Regions from separate parts of the Streptomyces sp. NPDC046303 genome, predicted to be linked through region 1. Evidence: predicted binding sites of a transcription regulator. Region 1 holds the regulator's gene; the other holds the start of a gene.
What was found. The regulator HrcA, encoded in region 1, represses chaperone genes, less so after heat shock. The targets are predictions, from matches to a motif close to TTNGCACTCNGNNNNNCNGAGTGCNAA.
Positions count from the first base shown of each region.

Region 1 (7,572 bases):
CAGGAAGACGTCGCAGGCCGGTTCCTTGGGGTTGCGCAGCGGACCGAGCGGGTCCACCGCTGCCGCACGGCTGTCGACGTTGTCCCGACTGGTCACGGTGTACTCCCCGTTGGCTTGAAGGGTCGTTTCTTCCGAGGGCGTTCGGTGCGAGCGTTGTCGTCGGCAGGTCTCCGGTGGAGGCCCGCACGGAGCCAAACTCAGTGTGTCGCAGATCACTACAGGAATGCTCTCTTCCTGCTATCGAGCCACTTGATGCGCAGGGGACTCCTGTCACTCTGCGTCTGCGTCGCCGTCCACCGCGCGCAGGCCGACCCGCCCGCGGCTGTGGCGGCCGGGCGCCGTACCTGGCGCTGCCGCGGCTCGGGGTGGCAGGGACCGCCGTCCGCCGCGCGCCGGCCAGGCGGCTCCTCGGCACTCGAGGTGATCGATGACTCACGGGGCGTGGCCGGGCGGGCCGGGCGCAAACGGCAGCCGGGTCGCGTGGCCGGCGGGGGTCGCGCTGCACGCGGGCGGGCGGCTTGCCCACCGGCCCGGCGCGAGGGCGGGGTGGTGCCGCCTCGGCCGTCCTCGCAGCCGGGGCGGGTGCGCCGTCGGGGCCCGGAACTCTCCGTCGCGCACATCCCGTCCCGGCGCCGCCTCCGCGTCCTGCGGCGCTCTCCGGCCCCGCGCCCCGCTCCCGGGGCCGCCTTGAGCCGCCGTCAGCGGCCCGCGCGCCCCGAAGCGCCCCGAAGCGCCCCGCCGCGGAACCTCAGCGGCGCTTGGGGAGCGGCACGCGGACCAGGTCCGCGGCTACCGTCAGCTCGCCCTCGAACCCTGCCGCGCGGGCCTGCCGTTCGAACTCCGTGGGATCGGTGTAGCGCTGGGAGAAGTGCGTCAGCACGAGGTGCCGTGCCCCCGCGTCCCGCGCCACCCTCGCCGCCTGCCCCGCGGTCAGGTGCCCGTGCTCGGTGGCCAGCGCCGCGTCCTCGTCGAGGAAGGTCGACTCGATCACCAGCAGGTCGCAGCCCGCGGCCAGCTCGTCCACGCCCTCGCAGAGCCGGGTGTCCATGACGAACGCGAACCGCTGCCCCGGCTTCGGCTCGCTGACCTCCTCCAGCGTGACCGCGCCCAGCCGCCCCTCGCGCTGGATCCGGCCCACGTCGGGCCCCTTGATCCCGTGCCGGGCCAGCAGCTCCGGGATCATGCGGCGCCCGTCCGGTTCGGTGAGCCGGTAGCCGAAGGACTCCACCGGGTGCGAGAGCCGCCTGGCCTCCAGGACGTACGAGGCCCCGCGCGCCAGCTCCCGCATCCCGTCCCCGGCCACCGGCTCCTCGTCCAGCAGCACCGTCTCGCGGTAGGCCGTGGCGTACCGCAGCCGGTCGAAGAACTTCTGCCCCGAGGCCGGGTAGTGCGCGGTGACGGGGTGCGGGACCCGGTCCAGGTTGATCCGCTGGATCACCCCGGCCAGGCCGAGGCTGTGGTCACCGTGGAAGTGGGTGACGCAGATCCGGTTGATGTCGTGGGCGGCCACCCCGGCGCGCAGCATCTGCCGCTGGGTGCCCTCGCCCGGGTCGAAGAGGATGCCCTCGCCGTCCCAGCGGAGCAGGTAGCCGTTGTGGTTGCGGTGGCGGGTGGGCACCTGGCTGGCGGTGCCCAGCACCACGAACTCGCGTACGGACACGGTTATCCGGGGGGCCACTGGAGGCCGCGGCCGCCAAGGACGTGCGCGTGGGTGTGGAAGACGGTCTGGCCGGCGCCGGCGCCCGTGTTGAAGACGACCCGATAGCCGTGGTCGGTGATCTTCTCGTCGAGGGCGATCTGGCCGGCCTCGACGAGGATGTCGGCGGCGATGCCGGGTTCGGCCGCGGCCAGCGAGGCCGCGTCGGGGTAGTGCACCTTGGGGATGATGAGGACGTGTGTCGGCGCCTGCGGGTTGATGTCCCGGAAGGCGACGGTCGTCTCGGTCTCCCGGACCACGGTCGCCGGGACCTTCCCCGCGACGATCTTGCAGAACAGGCAGTCGGCCTGCGGTTCCCCGGCCATCGCTTCGCCTCCGTGTCGTTGATCGCTCCGGGCATCGTATCCCCGGAGCGCGACGGGAGTTCGGTCAGCTCCAGCGGCCGGTGCGGGCCAGGAGGACCGCCGTCGCCGCGGTGCCGGCCGTGGAGGTGCGCAGGACGGAGCGGCCCAGGCGGTACGGGCGGGCTCCCGCGTCGGCGAAGACGGCCAGCTCCTCCGGGGAGACCCCGCCTTCCGGGCCGACGACCAGCACGAGGGAACCGGCCGCCGGGAGCTCGGCCCCGGCCAGGGCCTCGGAGGGCGTGTCGCGGTCCTCGTGGAGGACCATCGCCAGGTCGGCGCCGGCCAGCAGGGCGGCCACCTGCTTCGTGGACATGGCCTCGGCCACCTCCGGAAAGCGGACGCGCCGGGACTGCTTGCCGGCTTCCCGGGCCGTGGCGCGCCACTTGGCGAGGGACTTGGCCCCCCGGTCGCCGCGCCACTGGGTGATGCACCGCGAGGCCTGCCACGGCACGATCGCGTCCACGCCCGTCTCGGTCATGGTCTCCACGGCCACTTCGCCCCGGTCGCCCTTGGGCAGGGCCTGGACGACGGTGATCCGGACCGCCGGTTCGGCTTCCTCGAAGACCCCGGACACGGTCACGACCAGCCGGTCCTTGCCCTCCGCCGCCTTCACGACCGCTTCGGCCCAGCCGCCCCGGCCGTCCGTGAGGACCACCGCCTCGCCCGCGTTCAGCCGCTTCACGGACACCGCGTGCCGGCCCTCCGGGCCGTCCAGGACGAACTCCGGCCCCGTCGGAACCTCTTCGACCACGAACACCGGGGCGGTCATGACGCACTCCTCATCTGCATTGCCTTCAACGTGCTCTGTGCCTCGGCCAGTTCGGCCGCCAGCACTTCCATCAGCTCCCCGGCCGGCAGCGCCCGCGCGAGCCGGTGCCCCTGCCCCGCCCACAGGGCCATGCCCTGCGGGTCCCCGGCCGCGGCGGCGGCTTTGCGCAGTCCCGAGGTCAGGTGGTGGATCTGCGGGTAGGCGGCGGGGGCGTACGGTCCGTGCTCGCGCATGAACCGGTTGACCAGGCCCCGCGCCGGCCGCCCGGAGAAGGCCCGGGTCAGCTCGGTCCGTACGAACAGCGGGTCCGTCAGCGCCTTCTTGTGGAGCGGGTCCGCCCCCGACTCCGGGCAGGCCAGGAAGGCCGTCCCGAGCTGGGCCGCCTCCGCGCCCGCGGCGAGCAGCGCGGCGATCTGCGAGCCCCGCATGAGACCGCCCGCCGCGATGATGGGGAGCGCGACCCCCTCCCGTACCTGGGCCACGAGCGCGAGCAGGCCCACCGACGCCGTGCCGTCGGCCTGCGGGTCGTCCCGGTGGGTGCCCTGGTGGCCGCCGGCCTCCACCCCCTGCACGCACACGGCGTCCGCACCGGCCTCCTGCGCGCGGCGGGCCTCCTCGACGGAGGTCGCGGTGACGACGGTGTACGTACCGGCCGTGCGCAGGGCGGCCAGGACCGCCGGGGCGGGGCAGCCGAAGGTGAAGGAGACGACCGGGACCGGGTCCTCCAGGAGGATGGCGAGTTTGGCGTCGTAGCCGTCGTCGCAGGTGCCGATGATGTCCTCGTCGGCCAGGGAGATCTCGTACCAGCTCGCCTCGCCGGCCAGCTGCCCGCGGTACGCCTCGACGGCGGCCGGGTCCACGTAACCGGTCTGCGGCATGAAGAGGTTCACGCCGAACGGGCGCCGGGTGAGCGCGCGCACCTGCTTGATCTCCTGGTACATGCCGTCGGCGGTCTTGTACCCGCCGGCCAGGAAGCCCAGTCCGCCCGCCTCGCACACGGCGGCGGCGAGCGGCGGACAGGAGGCGCCGCCCGCCATGGGGGCCTGCACGATCGGATAAGCGCAGAGACCGTTCGGTGCCGAGGACATGCACTGCATCGTGCCATGTCCCGCTCAGCGGACCGAATCACGGCATTCGCCTGGCATAGTCCGCTTCCCGGCGCGGCCGGAACACATAGGGCGAGCCCGGCCGGGGACATCCCCGGCCGGGCTCGTCGACAAAGGTCGCAGGCGGTCAGCGGCCGTTGAAGGCGTCCTTCAGGCGGCTGAACAGGCCCTGCTGGCCCGGCGCGAACTGGCCGGTGGGCCGCTCCTCGCCGCGCAGCTTCGCCAGCTGGCGCAGCAGTTCTTCCTGCTGGGTGTCCAGCTTGCCCGGGGTGGTCACCTCGACGTGGACGATCAGGTCGCCGCGCCCGCCGCCGCGCAGGTGGGTGACGCCGCGCCCGTGCAGCGGGATCGACTGGCCGGACTGGGTGCCGGGCCGGATGTCGATCTCCTCCATGCCGTCGAGCGTCTCCAGCGGGCACTTGGTGCCCAGGGCCGCCGCCGTCATGGGGATGGTGACCGTGCAGTGCAGGTCGTCCCCGCGCCGCTGGAACGTCGGGTGCGGCAGCTCGTGGATCTCCACGTACAGGTCGCCGGCGGGGCCGCCGCCGGGGCCGACCTCGCCCTCGCCCGCGAGCTGGATGCGGGTGCCGTTCTCGACACCGGCCGGGATCTTGACGGTGAGGCTGCGGCGGGACCGGACCCGGCCGTCGCCCGCGCACTCGGGGCACGGGGTCGGGACGACGGTGCCGAAGCCCTGGCACTGCGGGCAGGGGCGCGAGGTCATGACCTGGCCGAGGAAGGACCGGGTGACCTGCGAGACCTCACCGCGGCCGCGGCACATGTCGCACGTCTGGGCGGAGGTGCCGGGGGCGGCACCCTCTCCGGAGCAGGTGGTGCAGACGACGGCCGTGTCGACCTGGATGTCCTTGGTGGTCCCGAAGGCCGCCTCGTCCAGCTCCAGGTCCAGGCGGATCATGGCGTCCTGGCCGCGCCGGGTCCGCGAGCGCGGGCCGCGCTGCGAGGCCTGGCCGAAGAAGGCGTCCATGATGTCGGAGAAGTTGCCGAAGCCGCCCGCTCCGAAGCCGCCCGCTCCGCCGCCGCCCCCCGAGGAGGACAGCGGGTCGCCGCCGAGGTCGTAGACCTGCTTCTTCTGCGGGTCCGAGAGCACCTCGTAGGCCGCGTTGATCTCCTTGAAGCGCTCCTGCGTCTTCGGGTCCGGATTGACGTCCGGGTGGAGTTCACGCGCGAGGCGGCGGAAGGCCTTCTTGATCTCGTCCTGCGATGCGTCGCGGCGCACGCCGAGAACGGCGTAGTAGTCCGTGGCCACTTACGACTCCGCCAGGATCTGTCCGACGTAACGTGCCACTGCGCGTACCGCTCCCATCGTTCCGGGGTAGTCCATGCGGGTCGGTCCGACCACGCCGAGTTTGGCGACCGTTTCGCCGCCCGAACCGTAACCGACCGAGACGACCGACGTGGAGTTCAGCCCCTCGTAGGCGTTCTCGTGCCCGATCCGTACGGCCATTTCCGATTCATTGGCCTCGCCCAGCAGCTTGAGGAGCACGACCTGCTCCTCCAGCGCTTCGAGCACCGGCCTGATCGTCAAGGGAAAATCATGTCCGAAGCGAGTGAGATTGGCGGTGCCGCCGATCATCAGCCGCTCTTCGGCTTCCTCGACCAGGGTTTCGAGGAGCGTCGCGAGCACGGTGGACACCGTGCCGCGGTCGTCCGCCTCGAAGGACTCGGGGAGGTCCTGGACGAGCGGGGGCACGTCGGTGAACCGGCGCCCCACGACCCTGCTGTTGAGCCGGGCCCGCAGATCGGCCAGGGAGGTCTCCCCGAAGGGGCTCGGGCAGTCGACCAGCCGCTGCTCGACGCGCCCGGTGTCCGTGATCAGTACGAGCATCAGGCGCGCGGGGGCGAGCGAGAGCAGCTCCACGTGCCGGACGGTCGAGCGGGTCAGGCTCGGGTACTGGACGACGGCGACCTGCCGGGTCAGCTGCGCGAGCAGCCGCACGGTGCGGCCGACCACGTCGTCGAGGTCGACGGCGCCGTCGAGGAAGTTCTGGATGGCCCGGCGCTCGGGCGTCGACAGCGGCTTGACTCCCGCCAGCTTGTCGACGAACAGGCGGTAGCCCTTGTCGGTGGGGATCCGGCCGGCGCTGGTGTGGGGCTGGGCGATGTAGCCCTCGTCCTCCAGCACGGCCATGTCGTTGCGCACGGTGGCGGGCGAGACGCCGAGCCGGTGCCGCTCGGTGAGCGCCTTGGAGCCGACCGGCTCCTCCGTCCCGACGTAGTCCTGGACGATGGCGCGCAGCACTTCGAGTCTGCGTTCGCTGAGCATCGCGCACACCTCCAGCTGTGGTCCGTTGCCTGTTCGCTGCCTGTTGACTGGCACTCTGGCCGTTCGAGTGCCAGAGAACCCCCGCTCAGTGTACGGCCGGGTAGTAAGACCCTGGCAAGGGAGGCCCGCCAGGTAGCGTCTCGGTATGGACGTGCGTTGGGAAGAGGCGGGCTGGGAAAGGCTGACCGGGCGGACCGGACGCCTGCGGCTGCCGGTGTGGGACTGCACGGCGGGACTGGTGGTGGGCGACGATTCCGTCCTCCTCGTCGACCCCGGTTCGTGCCTGCGCGAGGGCGCGCGGCTGCGGGCGGAAGCCGAGCGGCTGACCGGCCGGCACGTGACCCATATCGCATTCACGCACGGCCATTTCGACCACGTCCTGGGCGGGGCCGCCTTCTCCGGGGCCGAGGTGTACGGGGCGGTCGGGCTGGACGCGCTGCTCGCCACGGGCCGCGAGGAGCTGCGCGGGGACGCGGTGCGGCACGGCCTGGCGGAGGCGGAGGCCGCGGAGGCCGCGGACCTGATGGTGGTGCCGAAGCACCTGGTGTCGGGCGAGTGGACGCTGGAGCTGGGCGGGGTACAGGTACTGCTCGCCAATGTGGGCCCCGGCCACACGCGCCACGATCTGGCGGTCTTCGTGCCGGGCGAGCGCGAGACGGTGTTCTGCGGGGACCTCGTCGAGGAGTCGGGCGACCCCTCGGCCGGCCCGGACGCGGTGCCCCGGCAGTGGCCGGCGGCCCTGGACCGGCTGCTGGCACTGGGCGGGGACGACGCACTGTACGTGCCGGGTCACGGAGCGGTGGTCGACGCGGGCTTCGTCCGTGCGCAACGCGCCACACTGGCCGCCCGTTTCGGCGTGTCGCAACCGTGACCGCCGCGCCTCTCCTACGCTCGGCCGGATGCGCGAGTACTCCCCCGACCTGACCCCCCAGTGGAAGCGCCCCAAGGCCGTGCCGGAGGTGGCGGCGGAGCCCGATCTCGTGGTCGAGGTGGCCGGTACGGACTTCTGCGGCGCGGTGGTGGCCTGCGAGGCGGGCACGGTGACCCTGGAGGACCGCTTCGGCAAGCGGCGGGTGTTCCCCCTGGAGCCGCGGGGCTTCCTGCTGGACGGGGCCGTGGTCACCCTCACCCGGCCCGCGCGCGGGCCGTCGGCGCCGCGGCGGACGGCCTCGGGCTCGATCGCGGTGCCGGGGGCGCGGGCGCGGGTGGCGCGGGCCGGGCGGATCTACGTGGAGGGCCGCCACGACGCGGAGCTGGTCGAGCGGGTCTGGGGCGACGACCTGCGCATCGAGGGCGTGGTGGTGGAGTACCTGGAGGGCATCGACGACCTCCCGGCGATCGTCGCCGACTTC
Region 1 is NZ_JBVJFA010000014.1:163,586-171,157, forward strand. Features, by position in the region: gene ACZ6I1_RS17190 (PfkB family carbohydrate kinase) at 1-96, opposite strand, end outside; gene ACZ6I1_RS17195 (ribonuclease Z) at 749-1,660, opposite strand; gene ACZ6I1_RS17200 (histidine triad nucleotide-binding protein) at 1,663-2,022, opposite strand; gene ACZ6I1_RS17205 (16S rRNA (uracil(1498)-N(3))-methyltransferase) at 2,087-2,830, opposite strand; gene ACZ6I1_RS17210 (nitronate monooxygenase) at 2,827-3,918, opposite strand; gene dnaJ (molecular chaperone DnaJ) at 4,064-5,203, opposite strand; gene hrcA (heat-inducible transcriptional repressor HrcA) at 5,204-6,220, opposite strand; gene ACZ6I1_RS17225 (MBL fold metallo-hydrolase) at 6,366-7,091, shown strand; gene ACZ6I1_RS17230 (DUF3097 domain-containing protein) at 7,120-7,572, shown strand, end outside.

Region 2 (7,572 bases), on a different contig from region 1:
CGGCGCCGCCTTCGCCCGGCGGCTCGCCGCCCAGGGCCACAACCTGGTGCTGGTGGCGCGTGACACCAAGCGGCTCGGCGAGCAGGCCACCGAGCTGCACGACCGGCACGGCATCGAGGCCGAGGTGCTGGCCGCCGACCTCTCCGCCGAGGAGGGCATCGCGGCGGTCGAGCGCCGCCTCGGCGACCGCACCCACCCGGTGGACCTGCTGGTCAACAACGCGGGCTTCGGCAACAAGGGCCGCTACCTCGAGGTCTCCATGGCCGACGAGCTCACCATGCTGAAGGTGCACATCGAGGCGGTCCTGCGGCTGACCTCGGCGGCCACCGGGTCGATGCGCTCGCGCGGCCGCGGCGGCGTGATCAACGTGGCCTCCGTGGCGGCGTTCGTACCGCGCGGCACCTACGGGGCGAGCAAGGCCTGGGTCGTGCAGTTCACCCAGGGTGCGGCGCGGGACCTGGCGGGATCCGGGGTACGGCTGATGGCGCTGTGCCCCGGCTTCGTACGGACGGAGTTCCACCAGCGCGCCGGCATGGGCACGGACAACATCCCCGGCTGGATGTGGCTCGACGCCGACAAGCTGGTGGCGGCGGCCCTGGCGGACCTGGCCCGGGGCAAGACGGTGTCGATCCCCGATCCGCGGTACAAGGCGCTGATGGGCGTGGTGAAGCTGACGCCGCGCGGGCTGCTGGGCGGGGTGTCGTCCCGTACGGGCCGCAAGTACGGGCCGCAGTAACACCCCCCGGCAAACCAGCCGAATGGGTGGTATTTACCTAAAATGGACGTGTCCCATCCAGCCCGGGAGACGCCATGACATTCGTACAGATAATCGATTACAAGACCAGCCGGCAGGACGACCTCAACCAGCTGCTCGACCAGTACGTCTCGCAGAGCCAGGGCAAGCGCACGGTGACCCACTCCATCGTGGGCAAGGACCGCGAGGCCGAGAACCACTACGTGGACGTGGTCGAATTCCCCTCGTACGAAGACGCCATGAAGAACTCTCATCTCCCGGAGACCGACAAGATGTTCCAGGAGATGGTGGCCCTCTGCGAGGGGATGCCGACCTTCACCAACCTGGACGTCGTCCGCGACGAGAACCTCAACAAGATGCTCGCGGACAAGGTGTTCCAGGAGATCGCGATGAAGGGCAACACGAGCCTCATCGACGAGCTCTTCGCCGCCGACTACATCGACCACGACGTCGGGCACGACGAGACCACCGTCACCGGACGGGACGTCATGCACAAGGACATGCAGATGTGGCGCGCGGCCTTCGACATGACCTTCGAGACGGTGGCCCAGGTGGCCGAGGGCGACCTCGTCACCACCGTGTGGACCTGGCACGGCACGCACAAGGGAGAGTTCATGGGGGTCGCACCGACCGGGAAGACGTACGACATCCCCGGGACCACCACCTTCCGCTGTGCGGACGGCAAGATAGCCGAGGCCTGGTGGCACTACGACATCGGCCGCCTCATGCGCGAGATGGGCGCGTCCGGGTCCTGAACACGGGGAAGGCCCCGTTCCGCAGGTGCGGAACGGGGCCTTCGCTGTGCCGTGGTGCGATCAGTGGCTGTGGCCGTGACCGTGGCCGTGGCCCGCGTCGGCCTCTTCCTCGGCCGGCTTCTCGACGACCAGGGTCTCGGTCGTGAGCAGCAGGGAGGCGATGGAAGCGGCGTTCTCCAGCGCGGAGCGGGTGACCTTCACCGGGTCGATGACGCCGGCCTTGACCAGGTCGCCGTACTCGCCGGTGGCGGCGTTGAAGCCCTGGCCCTTGTCGAGCTCGGCGACCTTCGAGGTGATGACGTAACCCTCGAGACCGGCGTTCTCGGCGATCCAGCGCAGCGGCTCGACGGCGGCGCGGCGCACGACCGCGACACCGGTGGCCTCGTCGCCCGACAGGCCGAGGTTGTCCTCGAGGACCTTGACGGCGTGGACGAGAGCGGAGCCACCGCCGGAGACGATGCCCTCCTCGACCGCGGCGCGGGTCGCCGAGATGGCGTCCTCGAGGCGGTGCTTCTTCTCCTTGAGCTCCACCTCGGTGGCGGCGCCGACCTTGATGACGCAGACGCCGCCGGCGAGCTTCGCCAGGCGCTCCTGCAGCTTCTCGCGGTCCCAGTCGGAGTCGGTGGACTCGATCTCGGCCTTGATCTGGTTGACGCGGCCCGCGACGTCCTCGGAGTTGCCGCCACCGTCGACGATGGTGGTGTCGTCCTTGGAGATCGTGACGCGGCGGGCGGAGCCCAGTACGTCCAGACCGGCCTGGTCGAGCTTGAGGCCGACCTCCTCGGCGATGACGGTGGCACCGGTGAGGGTGGCCATGTCCTGCAGCATCGCCTTGCGGCGGTCGCCGAAGCCCGGGGCCTTGACGGCGACCGCGTTGAAGGTGCCGCGGATCTTGTTGACGACGAGGGTGGAGAGCGCCTCGCCCTCGACGTCCTCGGCGATGATCAGCAGCGGCTTCGAGGCGCCGGCCTGGATGACCTTCTCGAGCAGCGGCAGGAGGTCCTGGATGGAGGAGATCTTGCCCTGGTTGATCAGGATGTACGGGTCGTCGAGGACGGCCTCCATACGCTCCTGGTCGGAGACCATGTACGGCGAGAGGTAGCCCTTGTCGAAGGCCATGCCCTCGGTGAACTCCAGCTCCAGGCCGAAGGCGTTGGACTCCTCGACGGTGATGACACCGTCCTTGCCGACCTTGTCCATCGCCTCGGCGATGAGCTCGCCGACCTGCTGGTCCTGCGCGGAGAGCGCGGCCACGGCGGCGATGTCGGACTTGTCCTCGATCGGGCGGGCGGTCGCGAGGAGCTCCTCGGACACGGCCTTGACCGCGGCGTCGATGCCCTTCTTCAGGGCGGCCGGGGACGCGCCCGCGGCGACGTTGCGCAGACCCTCGCGGACCAGCGCCTGGGCCAGCACAGTGGCGGTGGTGGTGCCGTCACCCGCGATGTCGTTGGTCTTGGTCGCCACCTCCTTCACGAGCTGCGCGCCCAGGTTCTCGTACGGGTCGTCCAGCTCGACCTCGCGGGCGATGGTGACACCGTCGTTGGTGATGGTGGGGGCGCCGAACTTCTTGTCGATGACGACGTTGCGGCCCTTGGGGCCGATCGTCACCTTCACCGTGTCGGCAAGCTTGTTGACGCCGCGCTCGAGGGCGCGACGGGCGTCCTCGTCGAACTTCAGGATCTTCGCCATGGGAGCGGTTCAGCCCTCTCGAAAACTCGGGTTTAACGAACTGCGCCCCTCGCCGCCCGGCAATCAGCGGGGTGACCAGGGGCGCAGCTCAAAGCAGTACTGGAGAAGCGAATTACTTCTCGACGATCGCGAGCACGTCGCGGGCCGAGAGGACGAGGTACTCCTCGCCGCTGTACTTCACTTCGGTGCCGCCGTACTTGCTGTACAGCACGATGTCGCCGACGTTGACGTCCAGCGGGAGACGCTGGCCGTCCTCGAAGCGACCCGGACCGACCGCGAGGACGACGCCCTCCTGGGGCTTCTCCTTCGCGGTGTCCGGGATGACCAGGCCGGAGGCCGTGGTCTGCTCGGCGTCGAGCGGCTGGACCACAATGCGGTCCTCAAGCGGCTTGATGGCAACCTTGGAGCTGGCGGTCGTCACGATCCGACCTCCCCCTTCGGAGATCCGGGGTTAACTGTCTGAGGTGGCGACCAGGTCGATCCGTCGTCGCGGGTGCCGGATCTGCCTGTCGCTGTGTTGGCACTCACCGGGGGCGAGTGCCAGGTGCGAGACTATTCCGGCGATTAGCACTCGGTCAAGCGGAGTGCCAATTCCCGACGATGGGCGTTGCGCGGAGCGGCCCTCCGGAACCGGCGAAACCCCGGCGCACGGGCGTTCGATCTCACTACTCTCCGGTCATGACCAGGACGAACCCCGGCGTGCGCTGGCGGCACGGCATCCCGATCGTGGTCGGCCTCGCGGCCGGGATCTACATGCTGTCGAACTCCGTGCCGCGGCTCGCGGCTCAGGTCGCCGGGGTGGAGGGCGCCTTCCACGCCACGCGGTGTGCGGAGGAGCGGGACTCGGACGGGGACCTGCACTGGATGTGCGAGGGCTCCTTCGCGGCGGGCGACGGCTCGTTCGCGATTCGGCGGGTCGGGGTCGACACCGCGTTCGACACCCGTCCGGACGGTCCGCAGCCCGCCTTCGTCCTCGGACCGTCCGCCGGCACGGCCGTGCGGCCCGGCGTCCTGGTGTGGCTGGGGCCCGGCGCGGTGGGCGTGCTCTCCCTCGTCCTTCCGGTGTGGGCGGTGGGCAGGCTGCGGGAGGAACCATGGGGAGGGCATCGACGTCGTAGTTGATATGAAGATAAAGCGCCTCATTGCCGAGCAGATCGGGCCGAAGGCCCCTCCGAGCCCGAGCGCACGGGGCGCCGCTTCCCCCTCACCCTCCCCCTCGCGTCCACCCTCGCCGTCACCGGGGGCGCCGTACACGCCTGCCGCCTCGCCCGCACCCGCGCCCGCGCCCGCGCTCGCGCTCGCGCCCACGGACGGCGGCGGCCTCCCGTGCGTGGACTGAAACCCCTGACGACGGCGGGCTCCCGCCGTCGCACCGAGGCGCTGCTGCTCGTCCTCGTCGTCGGCACCGCCGTCTTCGGCCACGCCAACGCCGGCCTCGCCATGAACGGCGAGCTGCCGCCCGACCTCACCGGCTTCACGATCAGCATGACGCTGCTCTCGCTGGTCGGGCACCTGGGCATCCGCCGGTTCGCGGCGTACGCCGACCCGCTGATCTTCCCGCTGGCCATGCTGCTGACCGGCCTCGGGCTGGTACTGATCCACCGCCTCGACCAGGGGTACATCGAGCGGTACAACTCGGACGCGAACGCTCCGGGCCAGCTGCTGTGGACGGTGGTCGGCGTCGCCGCCTGCATCCTGGTGGTGGCGCTGCTGCGCGACCACCGGCTGCTGCAGCGGTTCATCTACATCACGATGGCCGTCGCGCTGGTGCTGCTGATCGCGCCGGCGTTCTTCGGCGCGGACACGTACGGCGCGAAGCGGTGGATCATCCTGTTCGGGTTCTCGCTGCAGCCCGGCGAGTTCGTGAAGATCATGATCGCGATCTTTTTCGCGGGCTACCTGGTGATCCACCGGGATTCGCTGGCCCTGACGGGCCGCAAGTTCCTCGGCATGCGGATGCCGCCGATGCGCCAGCTGGGACCGATCGTCACGGTGTGGATCGTGTCGATGCTGGTGCTGGTCTTCGAGCGCGACCTGGGTACGTCGCTGATCTTCTTCGGCGTCTTCGTGGTGATGCTGTACGTGGCCACGGAGCGCACCGGCTGGATCGTGTGCGGCCTGTTCATGGCGGCGGTCGGCGCCTTCGCTGTGGGCTCGACGGAACCGCACGTCAAGGCGCGCGTGGCCGCCTGGCTCAACCCGCTGTCGTACTACTGGGAGAACCCTCCCCCGGGCGTCACCTCGGACCAGTCGGCGCAGGCGCTGTTCAGCTTCGGCACGGGCGGCATCTCCGGCACCGGCCTCGGCATGGGCCACCCGGAGCTGATCAAGTTCGCGGGCCGCAGCGACTTCATCCTGACGACGGTCGGCGAGGAACTCGGCCTGGCCGGGGTCATGGCGGTACTGATCCTGTACGCACTCCTCGTACAGCGGGGGCTCCGGATGGCCCTCGGCGCCCGCGACCCCTTCGGCAAACTGCTGGCGGTGGGCCTCGCCTCGGCGCTGGCCCTCCAGGTCTTCGTGGTCGCGGGTGGCGTCACGGGCCTGATCCCCCTGACGGGCAAGGCCCTGCCCTTCCTGGCCAAGGGCGGCTCGTCCCTCCTGGCCAACTGGATCATGATCGCCCTGCTGCTCCGCATCAGCGACAGCGCGGAACGCCAACGCGAGGCGGACGCGAGGGGCCCGGTCGAAACGACGATCACACCGGTGGTGTCGGGGGTGTAGGGCGGGGGCCGGGTCCGGCGGCACCACCCCCAGGCGCACCGGCCTGCCGGCCGACGGCTTCGGGGGCCGGGACACACCCGACCGGGATCAGGGATGCCCTGCCCGGCTCCCGGGGCGGCCAAGACCCTTCGCCCGGGACGGGCGGCAACGCCGACCGGGCCGGGCCCGCCGTCGCCAGACAGCGGTCATATGGAGATCGCGGCAGGTCGGACGGTGGACGCGGCAGATCGCCCGTTGTGCCGAGTACGCCGCCCGCCACGCGGCGGGCCTCGTCACCACCGCGGTCGGCGCCATCGAGCCCGTCCCGGGCTGAGCTAGCCGCGGGCTCGGGCGGCGGTTCCGGCTTGCCATTCGCGGCCGATGCCCCGGATCAGGGCCGGGTAGACGCCCAGGTAGCGGAAGGGCTTGATGGCGGCCATGTACGCGGCGCCCAGGCGGCCGTTCGGCTTGACCAGGACGGCCATCTGGCCGCGGTGGCCGCCGGAGCCGTCCGGGATCCAGCCGATGTGCATCACGCCGTGCACGGTCTTGTTGGCCATCTCCGCCACCCACTCGTCATGGGTCTGGTAGACGGACGTGAACGGTACGGAGTCGAGGTCCGGCCCACGCGGACCCTCGCGGAGGTCCGCCGGCAGGCGGTCCCGCAGCGTCGGCACGCGGCCGCCGATGCCGTCGGCGGGCTTGTCCAGACCGAGCAGCGCCCCGAGCTTCCAGCGGAGCGCGAAGAGCACGCGCCCCACCAGGGAGGGGACGGGGTCCCCCTTGCCCTGCGCGAACTGGCGCACGAGCCGCTCGAGGTCGTCGGGGCCGCCCGGCGTCGGGAGCGCCCACACGTCCTCGAGCTGGAAGTCGCCGGCGATCTCGTGGATCCGCCAGGGACGGTCGGTGTGCGCGGTCGTGGGGAGTCTCATGGCCAAGCCCCTATCTATACGATGCCGTATAGAAGAAGGCTAGCACCCGTCTATACGGCACCGTATAGACGGGGGCGGACGTGAGCGGAGACACACCATGGGCACGACCCGGACGCCTCGCGGCGCATGGATCGAGGAAGGGTTGCGGGCTCTGGCCTCGGGCGGCCCGGAGGCCGTCCGGATCGAGTCGCTGGCGCAGGCGCTCGGCGTCAGCAAGGGCGGCTTCTACGGGTACTTCGGCACGCGGGGCGCGCTCCTCACGGAGATGCTCGACACCTGGGAGCGCGATGTCAGCGAGGCGGTGATCGAGCAGGTCGAGAGCGGTGGCGGAGACGCCAGGGCCAGGCTGGAGCGACTGTTCGAGATCGCCTCGTCCGCCGCCGACGGGCCGACGACGGGCGTCGCGGCCGAGCTCGCGATCCGCGACTGGGCCCGGCGGGACGAGGACGTCGCGCAGCGTCTGCGGCGCGTCGACAACCGGCGCATGGACTACCTGCGTTCGCTGTTCGGCGCGATCTGCCCGGACCCGGACGACGTCGAGGTCCGCTGCATGCTCGCGTTCTCCGTGCGGATCGGCGAGTACTTCATCGCCGCCGACCACGGGCACCGCAGCAGGGCGGAGACGCTGGAACTGACCAAGAGGTGGCTGCTGCGTTAGCCCGGCCTACAGGTAGTCCTCCAACCGCCCTATCCGGTAGCCCTGGTCCTGGATCCGCTGGAGCATGCGCGTCGTCATCTG
Region 2 is NZ_JBVJFA010000035.1:7,175-14,746, forward strand. Features, by position in the region: gene ACZ6I1_RS28585 (SDR family NAD(P)-dependent oxidoreductase) at 1-736, shown strand, start outside; gene ACZ6I1_RS28590 (ester cyclase) at 811-1,509, shown strand; gene groL (chaperonin GroEL) at 1,570-3,198, opposite strand; gene groES (co-chaperone GroES) at 3,311-3,619, opposite strand; gene ACZ6I1_RS28605 (hypothetical protein) at 3,877-4,320, shown strand; gene ACZ6I1_RS28610 (FtsW/RodA/SpoVE family cell cycle protein) at 4,525-5,922, shown strand; gene ACZ6I1_RS28615 (DUF2867 domain-containing protein) at 6,237-6,833, opposite strand; gene ACZ6I1_RS28620 (TetR/AcrR family transcriptional regulator) at 6,931-7,491, shown strand; gene ACZ6I1_RS28625 (polysaccharide deacetylase family protein) at 7,498-7,572, opposite strand, start outside.
Region 2: a site for HrcA is predicted at 3,763-3,789, ahead of groES (co-chaperone GroES). Genes of this name have one in related genera too.